DNA from 3 places in the Microbacterium gilvum genome. Region 3 is predicted to be linked to each of the others. Evidence: riboswitches for the same ligand, from Rfam matches in the RefSeq annotation. Region 3 holds a riboswitch; each other region holds the start of a gene.

Region 1 (9,762 bases), on a different contig from region 3:
AACTGGTCGACGCCGTCGACGGCTACGAGGTGGGCATGCCGTGGGATGCGGCCTCGCGCATCGGGCCGCTCATCGCTCCGGCCGAGGGCGGGCTGGAGCGCGCGCTCACGCGCCTCGAGCCCGGCCAGCGCTGGGTGCGCGAGCCGCGCATGCTCGACCGCGACGGCGCGCTGTGGAGCCCCGGCATCCGCGACGGCGTGCAGCCGGGCAGCGAGTTCCACCTCACGGAGTACTTCGGCCCTGTGCTCGGCATCATGGCGGCCGCGACGCTCGACGAGGCGATCGACATCGTCCGCGCCGTCGACTACGGGCTCACGTCCGGGCTCCACGCGCTCGACGAAGACGAGATCGCGCGGTGGCTCGAGCGCATCGACGTGGGCAACGCCTACGTGAACCGCGGCACGACGGGCGCCATCGTGCAGCGGCAGCCGTTCGGCGGCTGGAAGAGGTCGGCGGTCGGCGCCGGCACGAAGGCGGGCGGTCCGAGCTACCTCTACGGGTTCGGCACCTGGGCGGATGCTCCTGTGTCCGAAGCGGCGGCCTCCGACGCGGCGTCCGCCCGCGCCGTCGCGGTCGTCGGCGGCGACGCGTGGCTCGCCCGGGCGCTCGCGACCGACATCCGGGCGATGGGCGAGGAGTTCGGCATCGCGCGCGACGTGCAGGGCCTCCGCCTGGAGCAGAACGTGCTGCGGTACGCGCCGTGCCCCGTGACGGTGCGGTTCGACGGCCGGCCTGAGGCAGAGCTCGTGCGCGTCGTCGCCGCGGGCCTCCGCGCGGGCGCTCCGGTCGTCGTCAGCGCGGCGGCGACCCTGTCGGGGTCCGTCGGCGGATGGCTGCGCGACGCAGGTGTTCCCGTGCACGTCGACGACGCCGACGCATGGACCGCCCGGTGCGCGGCGCTTGCCGCGACGGGAGGGCGCATCCGGCTGGTGGGCGGCTCGGTCGGCGAGGTCGTCGCGGCCACCGGCGGATCGCCCGCCGTCGCCGTGTACGACGGCCCCGTGACGTCGGCCGGCCGCGTCGAGCTGCTGCCGTTCGTGCGGGAGCAGGCGGTGTCGATCACGGCCCACCGGTTCGGGAACGAGCGCCGCTATCCCGTCCCGGGTCTCGCCGGCGCCTGACCTCAGTCGAGGCCGAGCAGCGCGAGGGGGTGGGTGAGGCGCCAGAGGAACGACGGCGCGGGGACGGCCTCCGACAGCTGCAGCGGGACGCTCGCGGAGTCCATGCCGCCCGTCACGAGCAGCGTCCCGACCTCGTCGCCCGCGTCGTCTCCGATCGCGACCTCGTAGTCGGCCTCGGTCGCGGGGGCCACGCCCTGCCAGGAGATGACGTCGGCGTCGGAGGACGTCACGACCGTGCTCTGCGCGCCCCATTCCGTCGTGATGCGCGCGACGGCAGCGCCCGCCTCGACGGCGGTCACCTGCTGCATGCCCTCCTCGAGCTGGTCGAGCAGGGTGCGGCTGACGATCTCGCGGCTGTCCTCGTCGGGCTGGCCGAGCACGGCCGAGTACAGCGTGACGGTGGTCTGCCCGATCGTGACGTCCTTCGCGGCGAGCAGATTGAAGTACTCCGTGCCCGTCGACCACAGCGAGCCGGTCTTGAGCCCGATGATGCCCTCGTCGCCGATGAGCGGGTTCGAGTTCTCGACGAGCCCCGCCCCCGGCAGCGTCACGGAGTCCTGCGCCATGATCTCGGCGAGCACGGGGTCCTGCTCCGCCCTCTCGGCGAGGGCGATGAGCGCGCGGGCCGACGCGAGGTTGCCCGGGTCGATGCCGCTCGGGTCGGTCACGGTGATGCCGTCGAGGCCGTTGTCGGCCAGCCAGGTGGTCGCGTCGGCGAGCCACGCCTCCTGCGTTCCCCAGATCTCCTCGACGAGGCGGTCGACGTAGTTGTTCGCGGAGCCGAGCATGACGCCCTGCAGCATCTGGTAGAGCGTGAGCGTGCCGTCGACGGGGACGTCGACGGCCGACTCGTCGGCGTACAGATACGCCCAGTACTCGTCGCTGTCGGCCTGCGTGAACGCGAAGGTCGCGCCGTCGTCGCCGACCGCGAGCCCCTGGTCCTCGATGATCATGAGCGCCGTGACGACCTTCGTGATGCTCGCCATCGGCAGCGACTCGTCGTCCGACGAGATGGCGCCGCCCGGCCCGCCCTGCGCCGCGAGAGCCGACGTGCCGTCCTCGGGCCACGCGACGGGGAACTCCTCGCCGATCGGCGTCTCGACCGCGAGGGCCGACACGCTCGGCTCGACGCTCGACAGCGGCCACAGCGCGCACGCGGCGACGTAGCCGACGGCGAGCACGCCGAGGGCGGCGACGGGGCCGATCCATCCGCGCCGCCGCGGCGGAAGGGGCAGGATGGCGGCCCCACGCGGCCGTGCCGCGGCGGGCGGGCCTGCGGGCGGTGCGTCCGCGACGGCATCCGCATCGACCCACGAGAGCGCGGCGGTCGACGGGAGGAGCGGCGTCGGTCCGGTCGGTGCGGGTGCGGGTGCGGGCTCTTCGGCGGCTGCGACCTGCGCCGCCTCATCCGGCGCTGTCACGTCCGGCGCTGTCTGCTCCGGCACCGCCTCGTCTGGCGCGGCGTCGGCGGCCGTGTCCGCGGCGACCGGCGCATCCGCTGCGGGCGTCCCGTCGGCGACCGCGCGATGCTCCCGGCGCGACCGACGCGAGGTCGCGCCGGCCTCGGGTGCCGGGATGTCGTCGATTGCCACCCGCCTACGGTACCCCGTCGCACCTCGGAGCCAGCGGCGCGGGGCCCCGCGGAGGAGTAGAATCAGCCGCACATCACACGGGAGTCCGCCGAGCCGGGCTGAGAGGACGCGAGCCGCGCGTCGACCGTCGAACCTGATCCGGGTCATGCCGGCGCAGGAAGGAGAACAGAATGTCCACGTCCGTGTCCGGAACCAGGACCCCCCGCCGCTACACGTGGCGCGTGGTCGACATCGTCGTCGCGAGCGTCATCGGCGTCGCGGCGGGCGTCGTCTTCTGGCTGTGGGGCCAGGCCTGGCCCGCCCTCGACAGCCTCCTCTCGTTCACGCCCGGCCTGTCGGGGCTGCTCGCGGGCGGATGGCTGTTCGCCGGCGTGCTGGGCGGCCTCGTCGTCCGCAAGCCGGGGGCGGCCCTCTACACCGAGATCGTCGCGGCCGTCGTGTCGATGCTCATCGGCACGCAGTGGGGCTTCACGACCTTCATCTGGGGCGTCGTGCAGGGCCTCGGCGCCGAACTGGGCTTCGCGCTGCTCGCCTACGCCAACTGGCGCCTCCTCGGTGCGCTGCTGTCCGGTGCGCTCGCGGGCGTCGCGGTGGCGGTGCTCGACACGAACTTCTCGAGCGTCGCGGCGCTCGCCGTGGAGGTGCGCCTCGTCTACGCGGCGTCCGCCGTCGTCTCGGGCATCGTGCTCGCGGGGCTGGTGTCGCTCGTCATCACGCGCGCGCTCGCCGCGACGGGGGCCCTCGACCGCTTCGCGTCCGGCCGCGAGCTGCGTGCGCGTCGAGCGGGAGGCGCCAGCGCCGCGTGACCGCGCGGATCGAGGCCCGCGGCTGGGGATGGCGGCACGCCGGCCGCAGCGGGTGGGCGGTGTCGGACGTCGACATCGTCGTCGAGCCGGGGGAGCGGGTGCTGCTGCTCGGCGCCAGCGGCTCCGGCAAGTCGACGCTGCTGCGCGGCCTCGCGGGGGTGCTGGGCGACGAGGAGGACGGCGACGCCGCGGGCGAGCTGCTCGTCGACGGCCGCCCCGCGGCGCAGGCGCGCGGCGCCGCGGGTCTCGTCCTCCAGGACCCGGACGCCCAGGTCGTGCTCGCGCGCGTGGGCGACGACGTCGCGTTCGCGTGCGAGAACCTCGGCGTGCCGCGCGACGAGATCTGGCGCCGCGTCCCGCAGGCGCTCGACGCCGTCGGCCTCCGCCTCCCGCTCGACCATCCGACCACCGCTCTCTCGGGCGGACAGAAGCAGCGCCTCGCCCTCGCCGGCCTCCTCGCCATGCGGCCGGGCCTGCTGCTCCTCGACGAGCCGACCGCGAACCTCGATCCCGAGGGCGCGGTCGATGTGCGGGACGCCGTCGTGGCGGCCGCGGAGGCGACCGGCTCGACGCTCGTCGTCGTGGAGCACCGCGTCGCGCTGTGGGCCGAGCATGTCGACCGCGTCGTCGTGCTCGGCGCGGGCGGCGGCGTGATCGCCGATGGCGCGCCCGGTGCCGTCTTCGACGCCCACGGCTCCGTGCTCACGGCGGCCGGCGTCTGGGTGCCGGGCGTCGTCCCGGAGATCCCGCGGACGCCGCCGCGACGCTCCGGCGTCGAGCTGCTGCGGGCCGAGCGGCTCGCCGTCGGGCGCCGGCCGCTCGGAGCGCGGCAGGCGCGGACCGTGGCCGACGGCATCGACCTCGCCGTGGCCTCGGGGACGGCGACGGCCGTGCTCGGCCCCAACGGCGCGGGCAAGTCGACGCTGGCCGCGACGCTCGCCGGCCTGCTCGCGCCCGCCGGCGGCGCTCTGACCGCCTCCGCCGAGCTCGCGGCGGGCGCACGGGGGGAGCCGGTGCGGTGGACGTCGCGCCAGCTGCTCACCCGCATAGGCATGCTGTTCCAGTCCCCGGAGCACCAGCTGCTCGCCTCGTCCGTGCGCGACGAGCTCGAGGTCGGCCCGCGGGCCCTGCGGTCCGACCCTGCGACGACCGCGCGGACGGTCGACGACCTCCTCGCCCGGCTGCGACTCACCGCGCTCGCCGACGAGAACCCGTTCACCCTCTCGGGCGGCGAGAAGCGGCGGCTCACCGTCGCCGCGTCGCTCGTGACGCGTCCGCGCCTCCTCGTGCTCGACGAGCCCACCTACGGGCAGGACGCGCGCACATGGCGCGAGCTCGCCATCCTGCTCGACGACGTGCGCGCCGACGGGACCGCGCTCGTCGTGGTGACGCACGACCGCCCGCTCGTCGACGCCCTCGCCGACGACGTCGTCGTGCTCGGCCCCGCCGTCGCGGGGGCCGCCGCATGAGCGTCGTCACGATCGACGCGCGGCGGTCTCCGCTCGGGAGCGTGAACGCCGTCGCGAAGCTCGCCGCCGCCCTCGTGATCGGCGTGGTGCTGCTGCTGTCGATCGACCCCGTCTCGGCGGGCGTCTCGCTGCTCCTCACGCTGCTCGTGCTGCCGTTCGCGCGGCTCTCGGCCCGCGATCTGTGGGCGCGGCTGTGGCCCATCGGCGCGTCGGCGCTCATCGCGTGCCTCGCGACGACCCTGTACGGCCGCCAGAGCGGCACGACGTATCTCGAATGGGGACTGCTCCGTGTGAGCGACGGCTCCCTCTCGCTCGCCATCGCCATCCTGCTGCGCGTGCTCGCGATCGCGGTGCCGTCGGTCGTCCTCTTCGCCACGACCGACCCGACAGACCTCGCCGACGCGCTCGCCCAGATCCTGCGCCTCCCCGCACGATTCGTGCTGGGCGCGCTCGCGGGGCTGCGGCTCGTCGGCCTGCTCGTCGACGACTGGCGGGAGCTCGGGATGGCGCGCCGCGCGCGAGGCGTCGCCGACTCGGGGCGGCTCCGGCGCCTCGCGGGGCAGACCTTCGCCCTCTTCGTGCTGGCCATCCGCCGCGGCACGAAGCTCGCGACCGCCATGGAGGCCCGCGGGTTCGGCGCGCCCGTGCGCCGCACCTGGGCGCGCCCCTCGCGGCTCCGTCCACGCGACGGGGTCGTCGTCGTGCTCGCCACGGCGATCGCCGGCGCCGCGATGACGGCGGCCGTCGCGGCGGGCACCTGGACCTTCGTGCTCGCGCTCTGACAGCCGGTTCTCGCCGCCAGTTCACTGACCCGTTCACCTGCCGGACACGGATCGGAAACGGCCCGTGCAAACGACATCCGTAGCGTCTCCCCGCATCCGCGCGTGTCACCCTGCCCGCGCGATCGTCACCCCACCAGGAGACCGATACCGTCATGTCATCACGCAAGCGCACCACGAGCGTGGTCGCCGTCCTCGTCGGGACGGCGGTGACGGGAGCGCTCTTGGCGCCCGTCGCCGCCGCCGCCGCCGAGCCCGCCGACGTGCTCATCAACGAGGCCTATCTCAAGGGCGGCAGCGCGAACGCGCCCTACACGCACAAGTTCATCGAGCTCTACAACGCCGGAGGAACGGCGCAGAGCCTCGACGGATGGTCGCTGCAGTACCGCAGCGCGTCCGGCACGGGAGCCCCCAACGGCACCCTCGCCCTGTCGGGGTCGATCGCCGCGGGCGACCACTACCTCGTCGCCCTCGGAAGCAACGGCTCCAACGGCGCCGCGCTGCCCGAGGCCGACCTCTCCAGCACGAGCATCAACCCCTCCGGCACGACGGGGACGATCTTCCTCGCCGACACGTCGAGCCCGGTGACGCTCGCGACCGGCTCGATCGTCGGCGTCGAGCACGTCGTCGACCTGCTCGGCTACGGCGCGTCGAACACCTTCGAGGGCACGGCAGCGGCCGTCGACGGAGCGAACTCCGTGCCGAACTCCCTCGTGCGCACGGACTTCGTCGACACCGACGTCAACTCCGCCGACTTCGCCAACGCGACCACGGTCACGCCCGAGTCGTCGACGGCCTCCCCCGAGCCGGAGCCCACGGGCACGGCGACGCCCACACCCACGCCCACGCCCACGGCGGCCCCGGAGGCCGTCGAGATCTCGGCCATCCAGGGCACGGGCGAGGCGAGCCCGCTCGCGGGCCAGACGGTGACGACGCACGGTGTCGTGACGGCGGCGTACCCCACGGGCGGGTTCAACGGCTTCTACATCCAGACGCCCGGCACGGGCGGCGCCGTCGACCTCGCCGCGCACACGGCGTCGGACGCCGTCTTCGTGTACGGCAGCCAGGCCACGGCGAAGGTCGCGATCGGCGACTACGTCGAGGTCACCGGCCCCGTGTCCGAGTACAACGGCCTCACCGAGATCAGCCCGACCGCGGCGAACGTCACGGTGATCGAGCCGGCCGCGACGACGACGCAGACCGTCGCGCCCGCCGAGCTCGCCTGGCCGGAGGACGAGGCCGGTCGCGAGTCGATCGAGGGCATGCTGTTCGCCCCGCAGGGCGATTTCACCGTCAGCGACACGTACGACACGAACTACTACGCCTCCATCGGCCTCGCCGCGGGCACCACGCCTCTCATGACGCCGACCGAGGTGGCGAACCCCGACGACGTCGACGCCTACGCGGCCGTCGTCGCCGACAACGCCGCGCGGGCGCTCACGCTCGACGACGGCGCGTCGATCAACTTCAACTCCTCCGCGAACAAGGGCATCCCCCTGCCCTACCTCTCGCTCGAGGAGCCGGTCCGCGTCGGCGCGCCCGTGACGTTCACGCAGCCCGTCGTCGTCGACTACCGCAACAGCCTGTGGAACCTGCAGCCGACGCAGCAGCTCACGGTCGACAACGCCGCAGCCGTCCAGCCGGCGACGTTCGAGAACACCCGCACGGACGGCCCGGCCGATGTGGGCGGCGACATCCAGATCGCGAGCTTCAACGTCCTCAACTACTTCACGACGACGGGCGAGGACGCGGAGGCACTGGGCGCGAGCTGCACCTACTACGCCGACCGCGCCGGCGACCCCGTCACGGTGAACACGTGCTCCACGGTGTCCGTGCGCGGCGCCGCCGAGGAGGAGGACCTCCTCCGCCAGCAGGCGAAGATCGTCGCGGCCGTCAACGGCCTCGGGGCCGAGGTCGTCTCGCTCGAGGAGATCGAGAACTCCACGATCGCGGGCGAGGAACGGGACGCCGCCGTGGCGGCTCTCGTGGAGGCGCTCAACGCCGACCTCGGCACGGACGAGTGGGCGTACGCCCCGTCGCCCGAGACCGTGCCGGCCGGCGAGGACGTCATCCGCACCGCCTTCATCTACAAGAAGGACGCCGTCGAGCTCGTCGGCGACTCGGTGATCGACGACGACGCGGCGTTCTCGAACGCGCGCTACCCGCTCGCGCAGGCCTTCCAGCCCGTCGGCGGCGACGAGGACGACACGTTCCTCGCGATCGTGAACCACTTCAAGTCGAAGGGCTCGGGATCGGGTGCCGACGCCGACCAGGGCGACGGTCAGGGCGCGTCGAACGCCTCGCGCGTCGCGCAGGCCGAGGCGCTCGTCGACTTCGCCGACGGGCTCCAGGCCCAGGTCGGCACCGACGACGTCTTCCTCATCGGCGACTTCAACGCCTACACGCAGGAGGACCCCATGCAGGTCCTCTACGAGGCGGGCTACGTCGACCAGGGCGAGAAGACCGGCAAGGAGACCTACTCCTTCGACGGCCAGATCGGCTCGCTCGACCACATCCTCGCCTCGGCCTCCGCCGAGGAGCTGGTCTCGGGCGCCGACATCTGGAACATCAACTCCGGGGAGTCGATCGCGCTCGAGTACAGCCGGTACAACTACAACGCGACCTCGTTCTACGACGAGTCGCCGTACCGCTCCAGCGACCACGACCCCATCGTCGTGGGCGTCGACTTCGCTGACGCGGAGACCTCGACGATCAACCTGCTGAACATCAACGACTTCCACGGCCGGATCGACGGCAACACGGTCGCGTTCGCGGGCACGATCGAGCAGCTGCGGGCCGAGTACGGCGACGACAGCACGCTCTTCCTGTCGGCGGGCGACAACATCGGCGCCTCGCTCTTCGCGTCGTCGGTGGCCGACGACCAGCCGACGCTCGACGTCCTCGACGCGCTCGAGCTGGCGGTGTCGGCGGTCGGCAACCACGAGTTCGACAAGGGGCTCTCCGACCTCACGGGCCGCGTGAGCGACGCGGCGGACTTCCCGTACCTCGGTGCGAACGTGTACGCCGTCGGCACGGACGAGCCGGCGCTGCAGGAGTACGCGACGTTCGAGGTCGACGGCCTGACGGTCGGCGTCATCGGCGTCGTCACGGAGGAGACGGCGACGCTCGTCTCACCCGGCGGCATCGCCGACGTCGAGTTCGGGGACCCCGTCGCCGCCGTGAACCGCGTCGCCGCGCAGCTGACCGACGGCGACGCCGCGAACGGCGAGGCCGACATCATCGTGGCGGAGTACCACGAGGGTTCGGTCGACGGCGTCGTGGAGGGCGCCACGCTCGAGGAGGAGGTCGCCGCGGGCGGTGCGTTCGCCTCGATCGTCGAGGACACCTCGGCCGAGGTCGACGTGATCTTCACGGGCCACACCCACAAGGAGTACGCGTGGGACGCGCCCGTTCCGGGGTCGACGACGGGCGAGACCCGTCCCGTCATCCAGACCGGCAACTACGGCGAGAACATCGGGCAGGTCGTCCTCGAGGTCGACGGCGCGACGGGCGACGTGGTGTCTTACGAGGCGGCGAACGTCGACCGCACGACGACGGCGGCCGACACGCTCATCGCGACCTACCCGCGCGTCGCAGAGGTCGACGGCATCGTCGACGCGGCGCTCGCCGTCGCCGCCGAGATCGGCGAGCAGCCGGTCGGCGAGGTGACCGCCGACATCACGACGGCGTTCGGCGGCGGCTCCTACGTCGACGGCGTCTGGACCGGCGGCGCGCGCGACAACCGCGCGGCGCAGTCGACCCTCGGCAACCTCGTCGCCGACTCGCTCGTGTCGAGCCTGTCGTCGGATGATCGCGGCGGCGCCGAGATCGGCGTCGTGAACCCGGGCGGCCTCCGCAACGAGCTGTACGCGGGCGCCGACGGCGTCATCACGTACGCCGAGGCGAACGCCGTGCTGCCGTTCGTGAACAACCTCTGGACGACGACGCTCACGGGCGCCGAGTTCGAGGAGGCGCTCGAGCAGCAGTGGCAGCCG
Region 2 (9,762 bases), on a different contig from region 3:
GACCGAGCGCCACCTGGTCTTCGAGCGTCAGAGGGTCACCGGCGATGAGTGCGCCGAGCGCATCGCGCGATCGCGAGATGCCGACGGTCGCGAGGGCGTCGACCTTCACGACGGGTGTCGCGCCCAGCCAGGAGCGCAGCGGCTCACCGGGGCGGTCGTTCGAAGACTCGATCCACTCGCTGTCGGCCATGGAAGCATCCGACCACATCCGGCGCGGAAACGCGTCACACCGCCCGCGTCGTCCCCCGGTCGATCAGCGCAGGCTGTACGAGGACATGCTGCGGCGCCGACTGCGGGTCGTCGATGCGGGCGAGCACGGCGCGCGCCGTCGCCTCGCCGACCTCGCGGCTGCGATCGTCGATCGTGGTGAACGACAGATAACGGCTGTTCGCGAGCGGCGAGTCGTCGTAGCCCACGACCGAGACGTCGTCGCGCACGCGCAGGCCGCGATCGCGGAGCGCCGCGGCCGCGCCGAGCGCCATGATGTCGTTGGAGGCGAACACCGCCGTCACATCGGGATGCCGCTCGAGCAGCTCGTGCGCGGCGCGAAAGCCGCCCTCCTCGGTCGTCTCGACGTCGCGACCGGCGACGATGGGCTCGAGCCCGCCCTCCCGCATCTCATCGGCATAGGCGTCGCGACGCAACATCGCCGATCCCCCGAGGCCCGTCAGGTGCCCGATCCGCCGGTGCCCGAGGTCCCTCAGGTGTCGCGTCGCCATCCGCGCCCCCGCCGCGTCGTCGTTCGCGATCGTGTCGGCGCCGGGGATGGACGACGCCCGGCCCCCGACGAGCGCCGTCGGAACCGGGATGCTCCGGGCGGCGTCGCCGGGCTCCGCCGCGACGACGATCGCCTCGGCGTGCGTCGCGATGAACCCATCGACGGCGTGCGCATCGCGGCGCAGATCGGCGACCGACACCTGATAGCCGCGCTCGTCCAGGACGTCACGGAGCCCGTCGAGCAGGTCGACGAACCACAGGTTGCGGAAGTCGTCGATGACCAGCCCCACGCTGCGCGTGCGCACCCCCGCGAGCGCCGTCGCCGCGCGACTCGGGCGGTAGTCGAGCTCGCGGATGGCCGCCTCGATCGCCGCGCGGCTCTCGGCCCCCACCTTGGGCGAGCCGCGCAGCACGAGCGATACGAGCGACTTCGAGACGCCGGCGCGCTGCGCGACGTCGTAGATGGTGGGCCTCGCCACAGAGATCCTCCTCGACGACCTTTGACAGGAGATATGCTCCTGCCCTATCGTACCTGTTGTAGCGCTCCAACGCTCATCGTCCCCACCCCGTCTCGAAGGAGAGAGCCCGATGCCCGCATCACTCGGAGTCGCCGTCATCGGCGCCGGAATGGCGGGGCGCGCCCACGCCGCCGCCTACCGCACCGCCCCCACCGTCTACGCGTCGACGCTGCCCGACATCCGTCTCGTCTCGATCGGCGACGTCAGCCCCGAGTTCGGCTCGCTCGCCGCCCGCCGCTTCGGCTACGAGCGCAACGACACCTCGTGGCAGGCCATCGCCGAGGCCGACGACATCGACGTCGTGAGCGTCGTCGTCGCCAACCACCTCCACCGCGAGATCGTCGAGGGGCTCCTCGCCGCCGGCAAGCACGTGCTGTGCGAGAAGCCGCTCAGCGACGGCATCGACGACGCCATCGCCATGGCCGACGCCGCGCGCGCCGCCACGAGCATCGCGCGCGTCGGGTTCACCTACCGCCGTTCGCCCGGCATCGCCTACATCCGCGACCTCGTGCGCTCCGGCGTGCTCGGGCGGGTGCTGCACGTGAGCGGACGCTACTGGACCGACTACGCCGCCGATCCGCACATCCCGATCAGCTGGCGCTTCAAGGGCGCGCCGGGATCGGGCGCTCTCGCCGACGTCGGCAGCCACCTCGCCTACATCGCCGAGTTCATCGGCGGCGACATCGCCGAGGTGTCGGGCGGGCGCTTCGCCACCGTCATCCCCGAGCGCCCGAAGCCGCTCGGCGCCGTCATCGGCCACGAGCACGGCGCCGTCTCCGACGAGATCGACTCGGTGGAGAACGACGACTACGCGGCGTTCTCGTTCTCCTTCGCGGATGGCGGCGCCGGTGCCATCGAGGTCTCGCGCGTCGCCTCGGGGCACGCGAACTCGCTCATCATCGAGGTGTTCGGCGAGAAGGGGTCGGCGACCTTCGACTTCCGCACGCCCACCGAGATCGGCCTCACCCTCAACGAGGGCCCCGCCGCGCAGCGCGGCTTCCGCCGCGTGCTCCTCGGCCCCGACCACCCCTACATCCGCGGCGGCCTCGCGATGGACGCGACCACGGTCGGCTTCGGCCAGAACGAGGGCTTCGTCTACCAAGCGCGCGCGTTCCTCGAGGAGGTCGCCAGGTTGCCCGAGGAGACCTCGCTGCCGCGTTGCGCCTCCTTCGACGAGGGCGTCCACAACATGCGTCTCCTCGGTGCCGTCGCCGAATCGGCCGCGCGCGGCGGCGCATCCGTCTCGATCCGTCAGGAGGTCTCGGCATGAAGCTCGGCGTCTACAACGCGATCCTCCACGACCGCACCCTCCCCGAGGCCATCCGCGTCGTCGCCGATCTCGGCCTCACCGGCATCGAGCTGAACTCGGGCGGCTTCCTGCCCGCCGCCCACATCCCGACATTCGACGACATCCTCGTCTCGGATGCCGCCCGGGACGACTTCCTCGGCCAGTTCGAGGGCACGGGCGTCGAGATCGCCGGGCTCAACGCCAACGGCAACCCGCTCCATGCCAAGGCCGGCATCCGCGAGAAGCACGCCGAGGACATCCGCCGGTCCATCCGCCTCGCCGCCCGCCTCGGCCAGACGCGGCTCGTCACGATGTCGGGCCTGCCGGGCTCGGACGCGACGGCGAAGTACCCGAACTGGATCGTGAACGCCTGGAACTCGGCGCACCTCGACGTGCTCGACTACCAATGGGGCGTTGCGGCCGACTTCTGGCGCGAGACCGACCGCCTCGCCGCCGACCACGGCGTGAAGGTCGCCCTCGAGCTGCACCCGCAGAACGTCGTCTTCAACACGCGCGACGTCCGCCGCCTCATCGAGCTCACGCGCGCGACCCACGTGGGCGTCGAGCTCGACGCGTCGCACCTCTTCTGGCAGCAGATGGATCCCGTGGCCGTCGTGCGCGAGCTCGGCGACCTCGTCTTCCACGCCGCCGCCAAGGATGTGCGCGTGAACCCCGAGACGGCCAAGCTGCACGGCGTGCTCGACAACGGGTTCCGCCGCCTCGACCCCTCCGAGCCGCGCACGAGCCTGGGCGGCGACGAGTGGGTGAACGAGTGGCCGAAGGCGGCAGCGTGGGACTTCGTCGCGCTCGGGAGGGGCCACGACACCGCGTACTGGACCGAGTTCCTCCGGGCGCTGCACGAGGTCGACCCCGACATGCGCGTCAACATCGAGCACGAGGACGTCGAGCTCGGGCGCATCGAGGGGCTGGAGGTCGCCGCGCACGTGCTGCTCGACGCCGACCGCGCCCTGCAGGAGTCGCTCGCGGCCTGACACGCGCTCCGGCCCCGGATGGCGGGGTCGTCGTCGACGGGCGGCGGCGTCAGCCCCGGGGCCGGTACGCCGCGCGCACGCGCGCGAGCCGCTCCTCGAACGCGCGGGGAAGCGGCGACGGGAGCGCATCGAGTCGCCACCAGCGCAGGTCGTCGGACTCGTCGCTGATCCGCAGCTCCGCACCCTCGCGGGAGATCGTCCCGGCCAGGCCCACGTCGAGGTGCGAGGCGCAGCGGCCGAAGCGGGCGCTCAGCGCGTGGTGGTCGAGATCGACCACCCTCAGGTCGTCGACGAGGTCGTCCCCGATTCCGGTCTCCTCGGCGAGCTCCCGCAGGGCGGCGCCGGCGATCGACGCGTCACCCGCCTCGAGGTGGCCGCCCGGCTGCACCCAGAAGCGTCCCTTGCCGTGCAGGCAGAGCAGGATGTGCGAGGCGTCGCGGTCGAAGAGGAAGAGGCTCGCGGTCAGGTGGCTCGGGGGGCCGCCGCGTTCGAGGGCGGCCCGGCCGTGCTCGGCGAGCGCCGCGACGAAGTCGGCGTGATCGGGGGACGACGCGCCCGCCGTCGCGACGGCGTCATGAGCGGAGGCGAGGAGGGCATCGGCAGTCACCCTCCGAGGGTCTCACGTCACCCGCGTCGACAGGTGATGACGAAATCAGAATGATCAATTCGGTTCGTCGAACTCGGATGAAACGCACAATCAGGCGCCCCCGATGGCGTGCACATTGGCACCTGATTTTGCCGACGATGTCCGGAAGGCGGATACTCATGACGCGCTCGACCGCGCACCCCCGCCATGAGCACCCTCCGCGCCCCCGCCCATCCCCCCGCGTCCGTCGCCGTCGTCGGCCGCGGACGCCTCGGTGTCGTCCTCGCGCGCGCGCTCCGCGAAGCGGGGATCGAGGTGCTCGGCCCGACCGGGCGCGGCGAGCCGGTCGGCGACGCGGACGTCGTGCTGCTGTGCGTTCCGGACAGCGCGATCGCCTCCGCCGCCCGGAACCTGAGCGGGCACCGCGGTCTCATCGGCCACACCTCGGGAGCGACGCCGCTCGACGACGTCGACCTCGGCGTGCATCCGCTGCAGACCTTCACGGGCTCCGAGGAGCCCTCGGTGTTCCACGGCATCGCCTGCGCTGTCGCCGGCCGCGACGACGACGCCCTCGCCGTCGCCGCGCGCATCGCGGAGCTCCTCGGGGCGCGACCCGTCGCGATCGACGACGCACGGCGCGCCGGGTACCACGCGGCAGCGTCCATCGCCTCGAACTTCCTCGTCACGCTGCAGGACACGGCCGAGCGCGTCGCCGTCTCCTCCGGGATCGACGCCCCCACGGCGCGCGCGATGCTCGCCCCGCTCGTCCGGCAGACGATCGAGAACTGGGCGGCGCTCGGCCCCGCCGCGGCGCTCACGGGCCCCGTCGCGCGGGGCGACTCCGATACCGTCGCACGTCAGCGCCAGGCCGTGGCCGAGGTCCCCGAGCTGCTGCCGCTCTTCGACGAGCTGTGCGCGCGCACAGCCGATCTGTCCCAGAGGAAGGACGTCGCATGATCATCCTGCGCACGATTGCGGAGGTGAGGGATGCCGTCGCCCGCGCCAGGGAGGACGGCCGCAGCATCGGCCTCGTGCCCACGATGGGGGCATTCCATGAAGGGCATCTGTCGCTCATGCGCCGTGCGCGCGCGGTCGACGGCTTCGTCGTCGTCTCGCTCTTCGTCAACCCGACGCAGTTCGGCGCGAACGAGGACCTCGGCGCGTACCCCCGCGACGAGGCCCGAGACGCCGCGCTCGCGGAGGCCGAGGGCGTCGACGTGCTCTTCGCACCGCCCGTCGCGGAGGTGTATCCCGACGGCTTCGCCACGACCATCCATGTGGAGGGCATCACCGATGTGCTGTGCGGCGCCTCACGCGGGCCGCACCACTTCGACGGCGTCGCGACCGTCGTCGCGAAGCTCTTCGGCATCGTCGCACCCGACACGGCGTACTTCGGGCAGAAGGACGCCCAGCAGGTGCTCGTGGTGCGGCGCCTCGTGCGCGACCTCGACATCCCCGTGCGCATCGAGGCGTGCCCCATCGTGCGGGAGGACGACGGGCTCGCCCTCAGCTCGCGGAACGTCTACCTCGACGCCGAGTCGCGCGCGCGGGCCACGGCGCTGAGCCGCGCGCTCGCAGCGGCGGACGACGCCGCACGACGCGGCGAGCGGGATGCAGGCGCGCTCATCGCGACGGCCCTCGCCGTGCTCGGCGACGCGGGGATCGTGCCCGAGTACCTCGAGCTGCGCGATGCCGTCGACCTGCGCCCGCTCGACGCCCTCGAGGGCGACGCGCTGCTCGCCGTCGCCGCCCGGGTCGGCGCCGCGCGCCTCATCGACAACCGCATCCTGAGGGGAGGCGCATGATGCGCCGCACCATGCTGAAGTCCAAGATCCACCGCGCCACCATCACGGCCAGCGATCTGCACTACGTCGGCTCCATCACGGTCGACCCCGACCTGCTCGAAGCGGCCGACATCCTCGAGCACGAGCAGGTGCACGTCGTCGACGTCGACAACGGCGCCCGCTTCGAGACCTACACGATCGCGGGGGAGCGCGGCTCCGGTGTCATGCAGGTCAACGGCGCCGCCGCGCGGCTCGTCCACACGGGTGACACGATCATCGTCATCTCGTACGGCGAGTACGACGAGGCCGACCTCGAGGTCTACGAGCCCGTCGTCGTCCACGTCGACCGCGGCAACGGCATCATCGCCGTGGACGACGCCGTCGCGCGTCTGCTCACGGAGGCGGTGTGAGCGCGCGCCCCGATCAGGCGCGCCGCCGCACGGGCATCGGCGACCTCACGGCGAAGAAGGCCGACGGCGAGCCGATCGTCATGGTCACGGCCTACGACCATCCGAGCGCCCAGGTCGCAGACGCCGCAGGCGTCGACGTCGTGCTCGTGGGCGACTCCGCGGCGATGACGGTGCTCGGCTACGACAGCACGGTGCCCGTGACGGTCGACGAGATGATCATGCTCGCGCGTGCCGTCCGCCGGGGGCTCGACGGGCCGCTGCTGGTCGTCGACCTGCCGTTCGGGTCGTACGAGGGCTCCGACGAGGCGGCCGTGGCGACGGCGTTGCGGTTCGTGAAGGAGACCGGATGCGACGCCGTCAAGATAGAGCGCGGCGGCAGCTCGGTCGACAGGGCGCGCGCCATCGTGCGTGCGGGCGTCCCCGTCATGGGCCACGTCGGGCTGACCCCGCAGACGGCCACGGCGCTCGGCGGCTACCGTGCCCAGGGACGCACGGCGGAGGAGGCGCTGGCCGTGTGCGAGAGCGCGCTCGCGCTGCAGGAGGCCGGCTGCTTCTCGATCGTCTTCGAGGCGATCCCGAGCGACGTCGCCGCGGCGATCATGCCGCGCGTGCACGTGCCGGTCATCGGCATCGGCGCAGGGCCCGCGGTCGACGGGCAGGTGCTCGTCTTCCATGATCTTCTCGGAATATATGGAGGGCGCGCCGCCCGCTTCGTCAAGCGCTACGACGATCTCCGAGAGCGGATGATCGCGGGCGTCGCCGCCTACGCGGACGATGTCCGGTCGTCCGGATACCCCGCACCTGAGCACGGCTACTCAATTCCCGAGGCGGAATATGCGCGGTTGCGCACCCTCCTCGACGCCCTCTGATCCGCTTCCGGCGTCCGACTTGCGCCCGATCGCGCCCCTGCTACTCTGATCCGGTCCACACGGGAGTCCCAGCAGGGGCTGAGAACGGGCTGACGCTGCCCGCGACCGTCGAACCTGTACGGGTCATGCCGGCGTAGGAAGTAGGAGCAGCTCTTTTGCGCACCCTGGAAGCGACGCACTCGCTCGCGTATCTGCACGACGACGAGCACGGGATCCGGGTGCCAGTCACCCGCATCGCCCTCGGGCCGTCCCCGAACGGCCAGGTCAACGCACCGTTCACGGCCTACCGGACGCAGGGACCCGGGGGCGACCCGGTCCGCGGCATCCCGCGCCTGCGCGAGCGGTGGATCGCGCGGCGTGGCGACACCGAGACGTACGACGGACGCCCTCGCGATCTGCAGGACGACGGCCGATCGGCCGCGCGCAGGGGATCGGCGTCCGAGGAATGGCGAGGCGACGCGCACCGGCCCCGTCGCGCACTCCCCGGGCGCACCGTGACCCAGATGCACTACGCGCGCCGCGGGATCGTCACCGACGAGATGCGCTTCGTCGCCCTGCGGGAGGGATGCGACGTCGAGCTCGTGCGCTCGGAGCTCGCGGCGGGGCGCGCGATCATCCCGCTCAACGTCAACCATCCCGAGGCCGAGCCGATGATCATCGGCCGTGCGTTCCTCGTGAAGATCAACGCCAACATCGGCAACTCCGCGGTCACGAGCTCGATCGCGGAGGAGGTCGAGAAGCTCTCCTGGGCGACGACGTGGGGCGCCGACACCGTCATGGACCTGTCGACGGGCGACGACATCCACACGACGCGCGAGTGGATCATCCGCAACGCTCCCGTCCCCATCGGCACCGTGCCGATCTACCAGGCGCTCGAGAAGGTCGACGGGCAGGCGCACCGGCTCACCTGGGAGGTCTTCCGCGACACCGTGATCGAGCAGTGCGAACAGGGCGTCGACTACATGACGATCCACGCCGGCGTCCTGCTGCGCTACGTGCCGCTCACGGCCGATCGCGTCACGGGCATCGTCTCGCGCGGCGGCTCGATCATGGCCGGGTGGTGTCTCGCACACCACGAGGAGAACTTCCTCTACACGCACTTCGACGAGCTGTGCGAGATCTTCGCCCGCTACGACGTCGCGTTCTCCCTGGGCGACGGGCTGCGGCCCGGCTCGACCGCCGACGCCAACGACGCAGCGCAGTTCGCAGAGCTCGACACGCTCGCCGAGCTCACGCACCGCGCGTGGGAGCACGATGTGCAGGTGATGGTGGAGGGCCCGGGCCACGTGCCGCTGCACCTCGTACGCGAGAACGTGGAGCGGCAGCAGGAGCTCTGCTCCGGCGCGCCGTTCTACACGCTCGGCCCTCTCGTGACCGACGTCGCCCCCGGATACGACCACATCACGTCGGCCATCGGAGCGACCGAGATCGCGCGGTGGGGGACGGCGATGCTCTGCTACGTCACGCCCAAGGAGCACCTCGGCCTGCCCGACCGCAACGACGTGAAGACGGGCGTCATCACCTACAAGATCGCCGCACACGCCGCCGACCTCGCGAAGGGCCACCCGGGCGCGCACGAGCGCGACGACGCGCTCTCGAAGGCGCGATTCGAGTTCCGCTGGCGCGATCAGTTCGCGCTGTCGCTCGACCCCGACACGGCGGAGGAGTTCCACGACGAGACGCTCCCCGCGGAGCCCGCGAAGACCGCGCACTTCTGCTCCATGTGCGGTCCGAAGTTCTGCTCCATGCGCATCTCGCAGGACATCCGCGATCGCTTCGGAGGAGCGGAGGAGCAGCAGGCGATCGCCGCGATGCGCCGCAAGTCTCAGGAGTTCGCGGCGGCCGGGTCGACGGTGTACCTCGCCGAGCCCCGTGTGCGCGGCTGACTCCGTGTGCGCGGCTGATTCCCGGGCTGGCGCCTGGGGGGAGGACGCGAGGGCGGACGATGCCGGCTCGGTCGTCGACGTGATCGTCGTCGGCGCGGGCGTCGTCGGCACCGCCATCGCGACGGAGTGCGTCCGCTCCGGGCGCTCCGTGCGGCTCGTCGACCCGGATCCGGGCACCGGCGCGACGTATGCCGCTGCCGGCATGCTGAGCCCCGTGGGCGAGTTCGAGCCGAGCGAGCCGGCCACCCTGCCGTTGCTGATCGAGGCCGCCCGGCGGTATCCCGCCTTCGTCGACGCGCAGCCCGGCGGGGCCGCGGCGTGCGGGTACGAGCGGCACGCGACGCTGCTCGTCGGGGTCGATGCCGCCGACCGCGCACGCCTGTCGGCGCTGCTCGCGTCGCCGGCGGCCGCGCCTTTGCGCGCCGAGCGGATGGCCGTGCACGCGGCCCGTCGGGTCGAACCCCTGCTGGCACCCGGCATCGCGTGCGCCTACACGGCACCCGACGACCATCGCGTCGATCCGCGCGCGTTCACGTCCGCGCTGCGCGCAGCGCTGCCGGCGGGCACGGTCATCCGGCGCGCGGTGCGGGCGCTGCGCCGCGGCCGCACGGGCGCCGCCTGCGGAGTCGTGCTCGACGACGGCACCGCCCTCGAGGCCGCCGAGGTGGTGCTGGCGACGGGGCTCGACATGACGGGTCTCCTCCCATCCGGC
Region 3 (9,762 bases):
GAGGCGCTCGAGAGCGCATCGCGCGGGCGCACGACGATCTCGATCGCGCACCGGCTGTCGACCGTCATCGACGCCGACGTCATCCACGTCGTCGAGGCGGGGCGCATCGTCGAGTCGGGCACGCACGCCGAGCTCGTCCTCGCGGGCGGGCTGTACGCGGAGCTCGCGGCCGAGCAGCTCGCGGCGACGCGCGCGCTCGAGGAGTGAGGTTCAGGCGCCGATCGCCGCACGGAGGTCGGCGAGCAGCGCCCGCGGGTCGTCGAGATCGGCCTGCGTCACGCTCACGTACGTCCATCCGAGCGCCTCGAGCCGGCGGCGCCGCGCGAGGTCCTTCCGCCACTGCGCCTTGTCGCGATGATGGTCGCCCTCGTACTCGATCGCCATGCGGAGCTCGGGCAGAGCGAGATCCACCCGCGCGACGAACGCGCCGGCAGAGTCGAGCACGCAAGGGGAGGCCCCAGAGGCGTGCGGCTGTGGTGTGGCTGAACGCGGAACCGGCGGGGAGCGTGAGCGCGATCGCCCGGCAGACGTCCACGAAGCTCCTCCGCGTGGCCGCCATCCTGACACCGTGGACGGGGCTCCACAGGTCGGCACCGCGTGCGCGGCGGGCCGAGACCTCGGGAGTCTCGGAGGGCCGGAACGGCCCGTGGCGAAGGTGGGCCGGCAGGTCGGACGGTCGTCTGCTCATGACGGCAGCCTGCGCCCCCGCGCACGGCTCGCCCGGGGTCGTCCACAGCCCTGTCGGTCGACGCGCCGGTTCTGCCGGCCGGTGCACGGGAGGACGGCGGGGCTGTTGCCACGAACGGTCGCCTCAGGCGGCGGATGGCGACGACATGCGGCAAGAGCCCCGGGTACTGGGGTCCCGGGAGGCGCCGGGTCGGGGGGAAAGGTGTCAGGAGGACAGGGCCTCCACCTCCGCGGCGAAGGCGGAGAGGAGGGGGGACAGGCGCGGGTCCAGGTGGACGATCTCGGCGAGACGGGGGATGTCCATCCGCAGGATCTGGCCCGCGCGGGCACGGCGCGCGGGCTCGTGCGCCGCGAGGGCCCGGAGCCCGTCGCGCATGGCCTGGAGGCATGCCTGGAACACCCGGGGGTCGGCCTCGCGCTGCGTGATGGACGTGCCGTCGGCCCGCACCCGCCACTGCACGACGACGTCGGGGACGACGTCGAACGCGCGCGCGGAGGTGTACATGCGCTGCGCGATCTCCTGGTCCTCGTAGAGCACTCCCTCCGGGAAGCGCAGCCCGTGGTCGCGCCAGAACGCGGTGCGCGACAGCTTGGACCACGCCACGATGTTGCCCGTCACCTCGGGATGCGCGTCGAGCGTCGTCGCGATGCGCCGGGGCGAGGTCGCCGCCGCGACCCAAGGCTGCACCTCGCCCGCACGGTAGCCGCCTCCCTCAGGGCGCAGGCGCACGTAGGCGCCCGCGACGAGGTCGCTCCCCGACGACTCCAGCGAGCCGACGAGCGTCTCGAGCGCACCTGGCATCATGACGTCGTCGGCGTCGAGGAATCCGACGTAGGCGGTGTCGACGAGGTCGAGGCCGGTGTTGCGCGCCGCGCCGAGGCCGCGCTGATGGTCGTGCGGCGCGAGGACGAAGCGGTCGTCCACCGCCGCGTACCGCGCGAAGATCTCGCCCGTGCCGTCGGTCGAGCCGTCGTCGACGAGGACGGCTCGCCACCCGCCGAACGTCTGCGCACGCAGCGAGTCGAGCGCAGCGGCGGCGAAGGGGGCGACATCCCACCCGGGGACGATGACGGTCGCGAGCGGGGGCACGGGACGAGGATATCGCCGCGACGCGGGCCGGGGACGCGTCAGGCGACCGCGCGCACCGCCGCGGCGACCGCATCGGCGACGTCGTCGAGCGGGCGGCTGTGCCCGTGCGCCAGGGTGAAGCGCACGGACGTCTGCGCGACCTCGGGCGGCACGCCCATCGCGACGAGCACATGCGACGGCTCGTCCGATCCGGCGGCGCACGCCGAGCCGCTCGACGACACCACGCCGCGGCGCTCCAGCTCGAGCAGAACGGCCTCCCCGCTCGTGCCCGCGAACGTGAAGCTCGCACTGCCCGGCAGGCGCCGCGCCGGATGCCCCGTGAGCCGGGCGGAGGGGATGAGCGAGAGCACGCGCGCCACGAAGTCGTCGCGGATGGCGGCGACCCGGCGCACGCACTCCTCGCGCTCGTCCTCGGCGAGCTCGAGGGCGCGCGCCATCGCCACCGCGAGCGCGGCCGATTCCGTGCCGCTCCGGCGGCCGCGCTGCTGACCGCCGCCGTGGACGAGGGGCTCGAGCGGGATCCGCCCCCGGATGGCGAGCACGCCCACCCCCTTCGGCGCGCCGACCTTGTGCCCCGCGAGCGAGAGGGCGTCGGCGCCCGTCGACCGCAGGTCGAGCCATCCTGCGGCCTGCACCGCGTCGAGATGGAGCGGGACGGCGACGTCCGGCACGATCTGCACGGTGCCGACCTCGTTGTTCGCGAGACCCATCGACACGAGGGACGTGTCGGGCCGGATGGCCGCGGCGAGCTCGTCCGCCGACGCCGCGCCGTCGCCATCCACCCCGACGACCGTCGCCTCGATGCCGTGGAAGCGCGCCAGGTAGGCCGCGGACTCGAGGATCGACTCGTGCTCGACGGCGGTCGTCACGATGTGCCGCGCACCGCGATGGGCGAGCGCGGCGAGCGCGACGCCCTTGACGGCGAGGTTGTTGGCCTCCGTGCCGCCGGAGGTGAAGACGACGTCTCCCCGGCGCATGCCGAGGACGCCGGCGATGCGCGAACGGGCGTCTTCGACCGCAGCCGCCGCCCGCTCGCCGACCGTGTGGCGGCTCGCCGGGTTGCCGTAGTCGCGCGTCAGGTACGGTGCCATGGCCTCGAGCACCTCGGGGCGAATGGGGCCGGTGGCGGCGTTGTCGAGGTAGAGCACGTCAGCGCACGCGGAGATCGAGCCCGAGGTCGACGGCGGGCGCCGAATGGGTCAGGGCGCCCACCGACACGACGTCGACGCCCGTCTCGGCGATCGCCCGCACCGTCTCGAGGCTCACGCCCCCCGACGCCTCCACGACCGCGCGCCCCGCGACCAGCGCGACCCCTTCGCGGAGCGCGGCGAGCGGGAAGTTGTCGAGCATGATCGTGTCGACACCCGCCGCGAGCACGGGCTCGATCTGGTCGATGCGGTCGACCTCCACCTCGACGTGCACGGTATGGCCGAGCCTGGCCATCCCCGCGCGCAGCGCGGTCGTGAGGTCGTCGCCGTCGAGGACCGCGAGGTGGTTGTCCTTCGCCATGACGGCGTCCGAGAGCGAGAAGCGGTGGTTCGAGCCGCCGCCCGAGCGCACGGCGTGCCGCTCGAAGGCGCGCAGGCCCGGCGTCGTCTTGCGCGTGTCGGCGATGCGCGCGCCCGTCCCCGCCACCTCGGCGACGTAGCGCGCCGTGAGCGTCGCGATGCCGGACATCCGCTGCGTGAAGTTGAGGGCGACGCGTTCGGCCGTGAGGACACCGCGCGCGGGACCGGCGACGCGTGCGAGCACCGTCCCCTCGGCGAAGCGCGAGCCGTCGTCGACGAGCACGTCGACGCCGATGCGGGAGTCGACAAGGCCGAAGGCGGCCTCGAACACCTCACCGCCGCTGAGGACGCCGGCCTCGCGCGCGACCAGTGCCGCCTCCGCTGTCGCGTGCGCGGGGACGAAGGCCTCGCTCGTGAGGTCGCCCCACGGCGCGTCCTCGTCGAGGGCGGCGCGCACGGCGCGGTCGATGGCGGATCGGGTCAGCATGGTGCTCCTGCCGTGGCGAGGGCCGGTTCGGGTGCGGGGCGGACGGCGTCTGCGCGATGGTGCGCGCCGGCCGACGCCGTGCGTGCGAGGGCCGCGCTCGCGGCCAGGGCGCCGACGTGCACGAGGGCGGCGTCCTCGTGCGCGCGGGGTGTGCGGGGGGCGGGAAGCGCGGCGTCCCACGCCGACAGGACTCCCGCCGCATGCATCAGCCGTGCCCCGTCGCGGACGAGGCCGACCTCGTCCCACATCAGCCGCTGCAGCGCCTCGCGCGAGAACGGGGGCGCATCGGGATCGGGCGGGACGGGCGCGCCCCGGTCGGATGGCCCCGGCGCGCTCGCCGCGGTCGAGTCGGCGAGCACGGCGGCCGCGCGGGCGCCGAAGACGGCCCCCTCCAGCAGCGAGTTCGAGGCGAGCCGGTTGGCGCCGTGGACGCCCGTGCGCGCGCACTCGCCGACGGCGAGAAGCCCCGCGCGCGTCGTCCGTCCGTGGAGGTCGGTGGCCACGCCCCCCATGAGGTAGTGCGCGGCGGGGGTGACGGGCACGGCCGTCTCCGCCCAGTCGAACCCGCGCGCCGCGACGGCCGCCGTGATCGTGGGGAAGCGGGCCGCGAGCGCCGCCCTGCCGAGCGCGGTCGCATCGAGGAGCACAGGGCGGCCTCCCTGCTCGGCCATCCGCCGGGCGATGGAGCGCGCGACGACGTCGCGCGGGGCGAGCTCGCCGTCGGGATGGTCGTCGAAGGCGAAGCGGCGACCGGTCTCGTCGACGAGCACGGCGCCCTCGCCGCGCACCGCCTCGGAGACGAGGAACGGCGCGCCGGCGGCGAGCACCGTGGGATGGAACTGGACGAACTCGAGATCGGCGACCGCGGCACCCGCGCGCGACGCCGCGGCGATGCCGTCGCCCGTGGCGAGCGCGGGGTTCGTCGTGCGGGAGTAGAGCCGGCCAGCGCCGCCCGTCGCGAGCACGACGGCGTCCGCGCGCAGCTCGCGGACCTCCCCGCCCGCGATGACGCGCACCCCGCCGATGCGGTCGCCGTCGTCGACGAGGTCGATGAGACGGGCGTGCTCGAGGATGCGCGCGCGCGACGCCCGTGCGGCGGCGACGAGCACCTCCTCGATGGCGCGGCCGGTGGCATCCCCGCCCGCGTGCAGGATGCGGGCATGCGAGTGCGCGGCCTCCAGGCCCATGCGGAGCGCGCCATCGGCGTCGCGGTCGAAGGCGACGCCGAGCGCGATGAGCTCGCGCACGCGACCAGGGCCTTCCGAGGCGAGGACGCGGACGGCATCCTCGTCGCACAGGCCGTCGCCCGCGCGCAGCGTGTCGGCGACGTGCGCCTCGACGCTGTCGCCGCGCGTCAGCACGGCGGCGATGCCGCCCTGCGCCCATCGGGTCGCGGTGTCGGCGAGCGCGCCCTTCGCGACGATCGTGACGTCGACGCCCGCGCGCACGGCATGGAGTGCGGCAGAGAGGCCGGCGATGCCGCTCCCGACGATGATCGCGCTCGTCATGATCCGGCCGGCCGCGCAGCGAGCATGCGCTCGAGCGCGATGCGCGCGGGCGCGGTGACGGATGCGTCCACCGAGATGCGGTTGACGACGCGTCCGGCCACGAGCTCCTCGAGCACCCAGGCGAGGTAGCCGGGGTGGATGCGGTACATCGTCGAGCACGGGCAGACGACGGGGTCGAGGCAGAAGATCTCGTGCTGCGGATGCTCGGCCGCGAGCCGTTGCACGAGGTTGATCTCGGTGCCGATGGCGAACGTCGTCGGCTCCGTCGCGGCGAGGATGGCCTTGCGGATGTAGTCGGTCGACCCCGCCTCGTCCGCGGCGTCGACGACCTCCATGGGGCACTCGGGGTGCACGATGACGCGCACGCCGGGGTGCTCCGCGCGCGCCTGCGCGATCTGCGCTGGCGTGAAGCGGCGGTGGACGGAGCAGAACCCGTGCCACAGGATGACGGCGCTGTCGCGCAGCGTCTGCTCTGTCGAGCCGCCGAGGGGGCGCCGGGGGTTCCACATCGGCATCCGGTCGAGCGGCACGCCCATGGCCTTCGCGGTGTTCCGCCCGAGGTGCTGGTCGGGGAAGAAGAGCACGCGGCGGCCGCGGGCGAACGCCCACTCCAGCACGGTGCTCGCGTTCGACGAGGTGCAGACGATGCCGCCGTGTCGGCCCACGAATCCCTTGATGGCGGCCGACGAGTTCATGTACGTCACGGGGACGACCGGCACGAGCCCGTCGGCATCCGGCGCGTCGAGCGGCCCGAGCACGTCCTCGAGCTGCTCCCAGCACTCCTCGACCTGGTCGATGTCGGCCATGTCGGCCATGGAGCACCCCGCGGCGAGGTTCGGCAGGATGACCGCCTGCTCGGTGCCGGAGAGCATGTCGGCTGTCTCGGCCATGAAGTGCACCCCGCAGAAGACGATCGCCTCCGCGGCGGGATGGGCGAGGGCGGCGTTCGCGAGCTGGAAGGAGTCGCCCACGTAGTCGGCGTGCTGCACGACTTCGTCGCGCTGGTAGAAGTGGCCGAGCACCACGACACGGTCGCCGAGCGCCGCCTTCGCCGCGCGGATGCGGTCGTGGAGCTCTGCCTCCGGTGCCTCCCGGTAGGCGCGGGGGAGCTCGCCCTGGCGGGGGGCGCCCGTGGGGATCACATCTGCCATGGAGGCACCGGGTCCGTAGCCCTCCTCGACGTCGAACGCCCACGGCCCGTCGGCGAGGTCGGTCGAGCAGGTCGAACCCGCGGCGGCGCCCGACAGGATGGCGCGGATGCCGTGGTCGACGCTGGGGTCGACGGGGCGCGGCGAGAGGGCGACGGAGGTGGCGGCCATGGGAACCCCGTTCGGGTCGGTGTGACTCTAAGTCGGACGAACCGAGTTTAAGTCACTCTGACCACAATGGCGACCGGAGTGCGAGAGGGCGGCGGGGAGAGCCTCAGGCGTCGCCGAGGGGCCCGCGGTCGGCGAGCTCCACGTCGGAGTTGTAGCGGAAGAGCCGCGCGGGGCGGTGCTTGCCCGTGCGGAACGACTCGGTCGGGATGAGGGACTCCGAGCCCTCCAGGAGGCGGCGGAAGTTCGAGGGGTCGAGGCGCCGGCCGAGCACGGCCTCGTAGACCTCGCGCAGCTCGGTGAGGGTGAACTCGTCGGGAAGCAGACCGTGGGCGATGCGGCTGTAGCCGACCTTGTTGCGCAGGCGCCAGAGCGCGTACGCGACGATCCGGTTGTGGTCGAACGCGAGCGCGGGGAGGTCGTCGACGTCGAACCACTCGACGTTCTCGGGCGCGCCCTCCGCGGCGCGCTGGGCGTCGACGAGATCGGAGCGGAGCAGGGCCCAGTACACGACCGACACGACCCGGGTGGGGGAGCGGTCGACGTCTCCGAAGGCGTAGAGCTGCTCGAGGTAGCTGGGGCTGAGGGCCGTCGTCTCCGCGAGGGTCCGCGATGCGGCGTCGTCGAGCCCCTCCGCGGCGTCGAGCCAGCCGCCCGGCAGCGCCCACTGGTCTCGGAACGGCTCCCGCGTACGCCGCACGAGCGGGATCATGAGCGCATCCGCCCCCGGTCGCGCGCGCAGCGAGAAGATCGCCGTCGAGACGGCGACGCGGATGGCGGCGGGCGTCGGGTCGGGCGTCACCCTCCGAGCGTATATGCTCGCTTCCCAGTGACACGGGGTGTCCCGACCGGGACTGAGATCACACCCGTACGCACCTGATCTCGTTAGAACGAGCGGAGGGATGTCGCTGATGAGTGACGCATACGCACCGGTGCTCGCGAGCGTGAGGGAGTCGTCTCCGCTCGTGCAGTGCCTCACCAATTCCGTCGTCGTGAACGTCACGGCCAACGCGCTCCTCGCGGTGGGCGCCGCGCCCGTGATGGCCGACGTCCCCGAGGAGGCGGGCGAATGCGCGGCGGTCGCGTCGGCCGTGCTCGTGAACCTCGGCACGCCGACCGCGGAGCAGCGCGAGGCGATGCTCGCCGCGGCGTCGTCGGCGCACCTCGCCGGCGTGCCCTGGGTGCTCGACCCCGTCGGAGTGGGCGCGCTCGGGATGCGCACGGCGTTCGCGCAGCGCCTGCTCGATCTCGAGCCGACGGCCGTGCGCGGGAACGCCTCGGAGATCCGCGCGCTCGCGGGCGTCGGAGCGGGCGGTCGCGGCGTGGACGCCGCCGACGACGTCGACGCGGCGCTGGACGCCGCGCGGGAGATCGCCCAGCGGACCGGCGCCGTCGTGGCGGTCTCCGGCCCCGTCGACGCCGTCGTCGCGGTCCGCCGGGTCGCGCGGATCCACGGCGGCAGCGCGCTCCTCACGCGCATCACGGGCGGCGGATGCTCGCTCGGCGCCGTCACCGCCGCGTGCATCGCGGCGGCGGGCGACGCGTTCGCCGGCGCCGTGGCCGCGCACGCACTGTACGCGGCGGCCTCGGAGCGCGCCGCGGCGGCGTCGGACGGTCCCGGCTCGTTCGGATGGCGCTTCCTCGACGCGCTCGACGCCGTCTCGCCCTCCGATCTCGCCGCCGTGCGCGTCGACGAGACCACGGCGGTGCGCGGATGAGGCGCGCGTTCGACCCCTCCGTCTACCTGGTCGCCGACGCCGCGTCGGTCGGCGACCGTCCCGTCGCCGACATCGTGGCGGCCGCCGTGGACGGCGGCGTGTCGGCCGTGCAGATCCGCGGCAAGGAGCTCTCGGCGGCCGAGCTGCTGCGCGTCGTGGAGGAGGCGGCCCTGCACATGGCCGGCCGGGCGACCCTCCTCGTGAACGACCGCGTCGACGTCTTCCTCGCCGCCCGGGCGGCGGGCGCCGCCGTCGACGGCGTGCACATCGGTCAGAGCGACCTGCCGGCGGGGCGCGTGCGCGATCTCGTCGGGCCCGACGCCGTCGTGGGGCTCAGCGCGAGCCTCGCATCGCAGCTGCCGGCGCTGCGCGGCCTGCCATCGGGGACGGTCGACTACCTGGGCGTCGGCGCCGTCCGCCCCACGCCCACGAAGAAGGACCATCCGGCACCGCTCGGGTGGGACGGCTTCGCGGCGTTCGCCGCGCTCGTCCCCGACATCCCGTGCGTCGCGATCGGCGGGGTGGGGCCGGGCGACGCCGCCGACGCGCGCCGCGCCGGTGCGGCGGGCATCGCCGTCGTCCGCGCGATCTGCGCGGCGACGCGGCCGGCGGAGGCGGCGGCCGCGCTGCGGGTCGAGTGGGCCGATGCGGGGGCCGGCGCGTGAGCCGCGTCGCGAACGTGCTGTCGATCGCCGGCTCCGATCCGTCCGGCGGGGCGGGCGTGCAGGCCGATCTGAAGACGATCCTCGCCTGCGGCGGCTACGGGATGGCGGCCGTCACGGCCCTCACGGCGCAGAACACGCGCGGCGTCTCGGCCGTGCACACGCCGCCCTCGTCGTTCCTGCGGGCGCAGCTCGACGCCGTCGCGGCCGACGTGCGCATCGACGCCGTCAAGATCGGCATGCTGGGAACCGCCGAGGTGATCGCCGAGACGGCCGCATGGCTGAGCGCGCTCCCGGCACGTCCCGTCGTCGTGCTCGATCCCGTCATGGTCGCCACGAGCGGCGACCGCCTCATCGACGCCGAGGCCGAGCGGGCGCTGCACGACCTGTTCGCACTCGTCGACGTCGTCACCCCGAACCTGCCCGAGCTCGCCGTGCTCGTCGGGGGCGCGGTCGCGAGCTCCTGGCCGGACGCGCTCGACCAGGCCGCAGAGCTCGCGCGCAGACACGGCGTGCGCGTGCTCGCGAAGGGCGGCCACCTCGACGGCCCCGACTGCCCCGATGCGCTCGTCGCGCCGGACGGGAGCTCGACGACCTTCCCCGGGGCGCGCATCGCCACGACGAGCACGCACGGCACGGGCTGCTCGCTCTCGGCCGCACTCGCGACGATGCAGGCGCGCACGGGCGACTGGGGATGGTCGGCGCGCCTCGCGAGGGACTGGCTGCGGCGGGCGATCGCGGAGGCCGACGCGCTCGAGGTCGGCGGCGGCCACGGACCGCTGCATC

What was found. Region 3 has a riboswitch for thiamine pyrophosphate ahead of thiM (hydroxyethylthiazole kinase). Riboswitches for the same ligand answer to the same signal wherever they lie in the genome.
Region 1: another riboswitch for thiamine pyrophosphate. It lies ahead of ABD998_RS15830 (ECF transporter S component); the one in region 3 lies ahead of thiM (hydroxyethylthiazole kinase).
Region 2: another riboswitch for thiamine pyrophosphate. It lies ahead of thiC (phosphomethylpyrimidine synthase ThiC); the one in region 3 lies ahead of thiM (hydroxyethylthiazole kinase).

What each region holds. Positions count from the first base shown of each region.
Region 1 covers NZ_BAABKO010000006.1:180,755-190,516, forward strand. The annotation lists gene ABD998_RS15820 (bifunctional proline dehydrogenase/L-glutamate gamma-semialdehyde dehydrogenase) at 1-1,121, shown strand, start outside; gene ABD998_RS15825 (D-alanyl-D-alanine carboxypeptidase family protein) at 1,124-2,713, opposite strand; TPP riboswitch at 2,782-2,890, shown strand; gene ABD998_RS15830 (ECF transporter S component) at 2,884-3,519, shown strand; gene ABD998_RS15835 (ABC transporter ATP-binding protein) at 3,516-4,988, shown strand; gene ABD998_RS15840 (energy-coupling factor transporter transmembrane component T family protein) at 4,985-5,770, shown strand; gene ABD998_RS15845 (ExeM/NucH family extracellular endonuclease) at 5,923-9,762, shown strand, end outside.
Region 2 covers NZ_BAABKO010000002.1:477,454-487,215, forward strand. The annotation lists gene ABD998_RS08050 (hypothetical protein) at 1-190, opposite strand, end outside; gene ABD998_RS08055 (LacI family DNA-binding transcriptional regulator) at 225-1,196, opposite strand; gene ABD998_RS08060 (Gfo/Idh/MocA family protein) at 1,306-2,505, shown strand; gene ABD998_RS08065 (sugar phosphate isomerase/epimerase family protein) at 2,502-3,515, shown strand; gene ABD998_RS08070 (NUDIX hydrolase) at 3,565-4,122, opposite strand; gene ABD998_RS08075 (Rossmann-like and DUF2520 domain-containing protein) at 4,309-5,058, shown strand; gene panC (pantoate--beta-alanine ligase) at 5,055-5,906, shown strand; gene panD (aspartate 1-decarboxylase) at 5,906-6,295, shown strand; gene panB (3-methyl-2-oxobutanoate hydroxymethyltransferase) at 6,292-7,164, shown strand; TPP riboswitch at 7,214-7,321, shown strand; gene thiC (phosphomethylpyrimidine synthase ThiC) at 7,320-9,050, shown strand; gene thiO (glycine oxidase ThiO) at 9,055-9,762, shown strand, end outside.
Region 3 covers NZ_BAABKO010000001.1:867,727-877,488, reverse strand. The annotation lists gene ABD998_RS04445 (ABC transporter ATP-binding protein) at 1-207, shown strand, start outside; gene ABD998_RS04440 (hypothetical protein) at 211-444, opposite strand; gene ABD998_RS04435 (glycosyltransferase family 2 protein) at 893-1,777, opposite strand; gene ABD998_RS04430 (cysteine desulfurase family protein) at 1,816-2,925, opposite strand; gene nadC (carboxylating nicotinate-nucleotide diphosphorylase) at 2,927-3,772, opposite strand; gene nadB (L-aspartate oxidase) at 3,766-5,280, opposite strand; gene nadA (quinolinate synthase NadA) at 5,277-6,599, opposite strand; gene ABD998_RS04410 (NUDIX hydrolase) at 6,703-7,398, opposite strand; TPP riboswitch at 7,422-7,516, shown strand; gene thiM (hydroxyethylthiazole kinase) at 7,508-8,314, shown strand; gene thiE (thiamine phosphate synthase) at 8,311-8,979, shown strand; gene thiD (bifunctional hydroxymethylpyrimidine kinase/phosphomethylpyrimidine kinase) at 8,976-9,762, shown strand, end outside.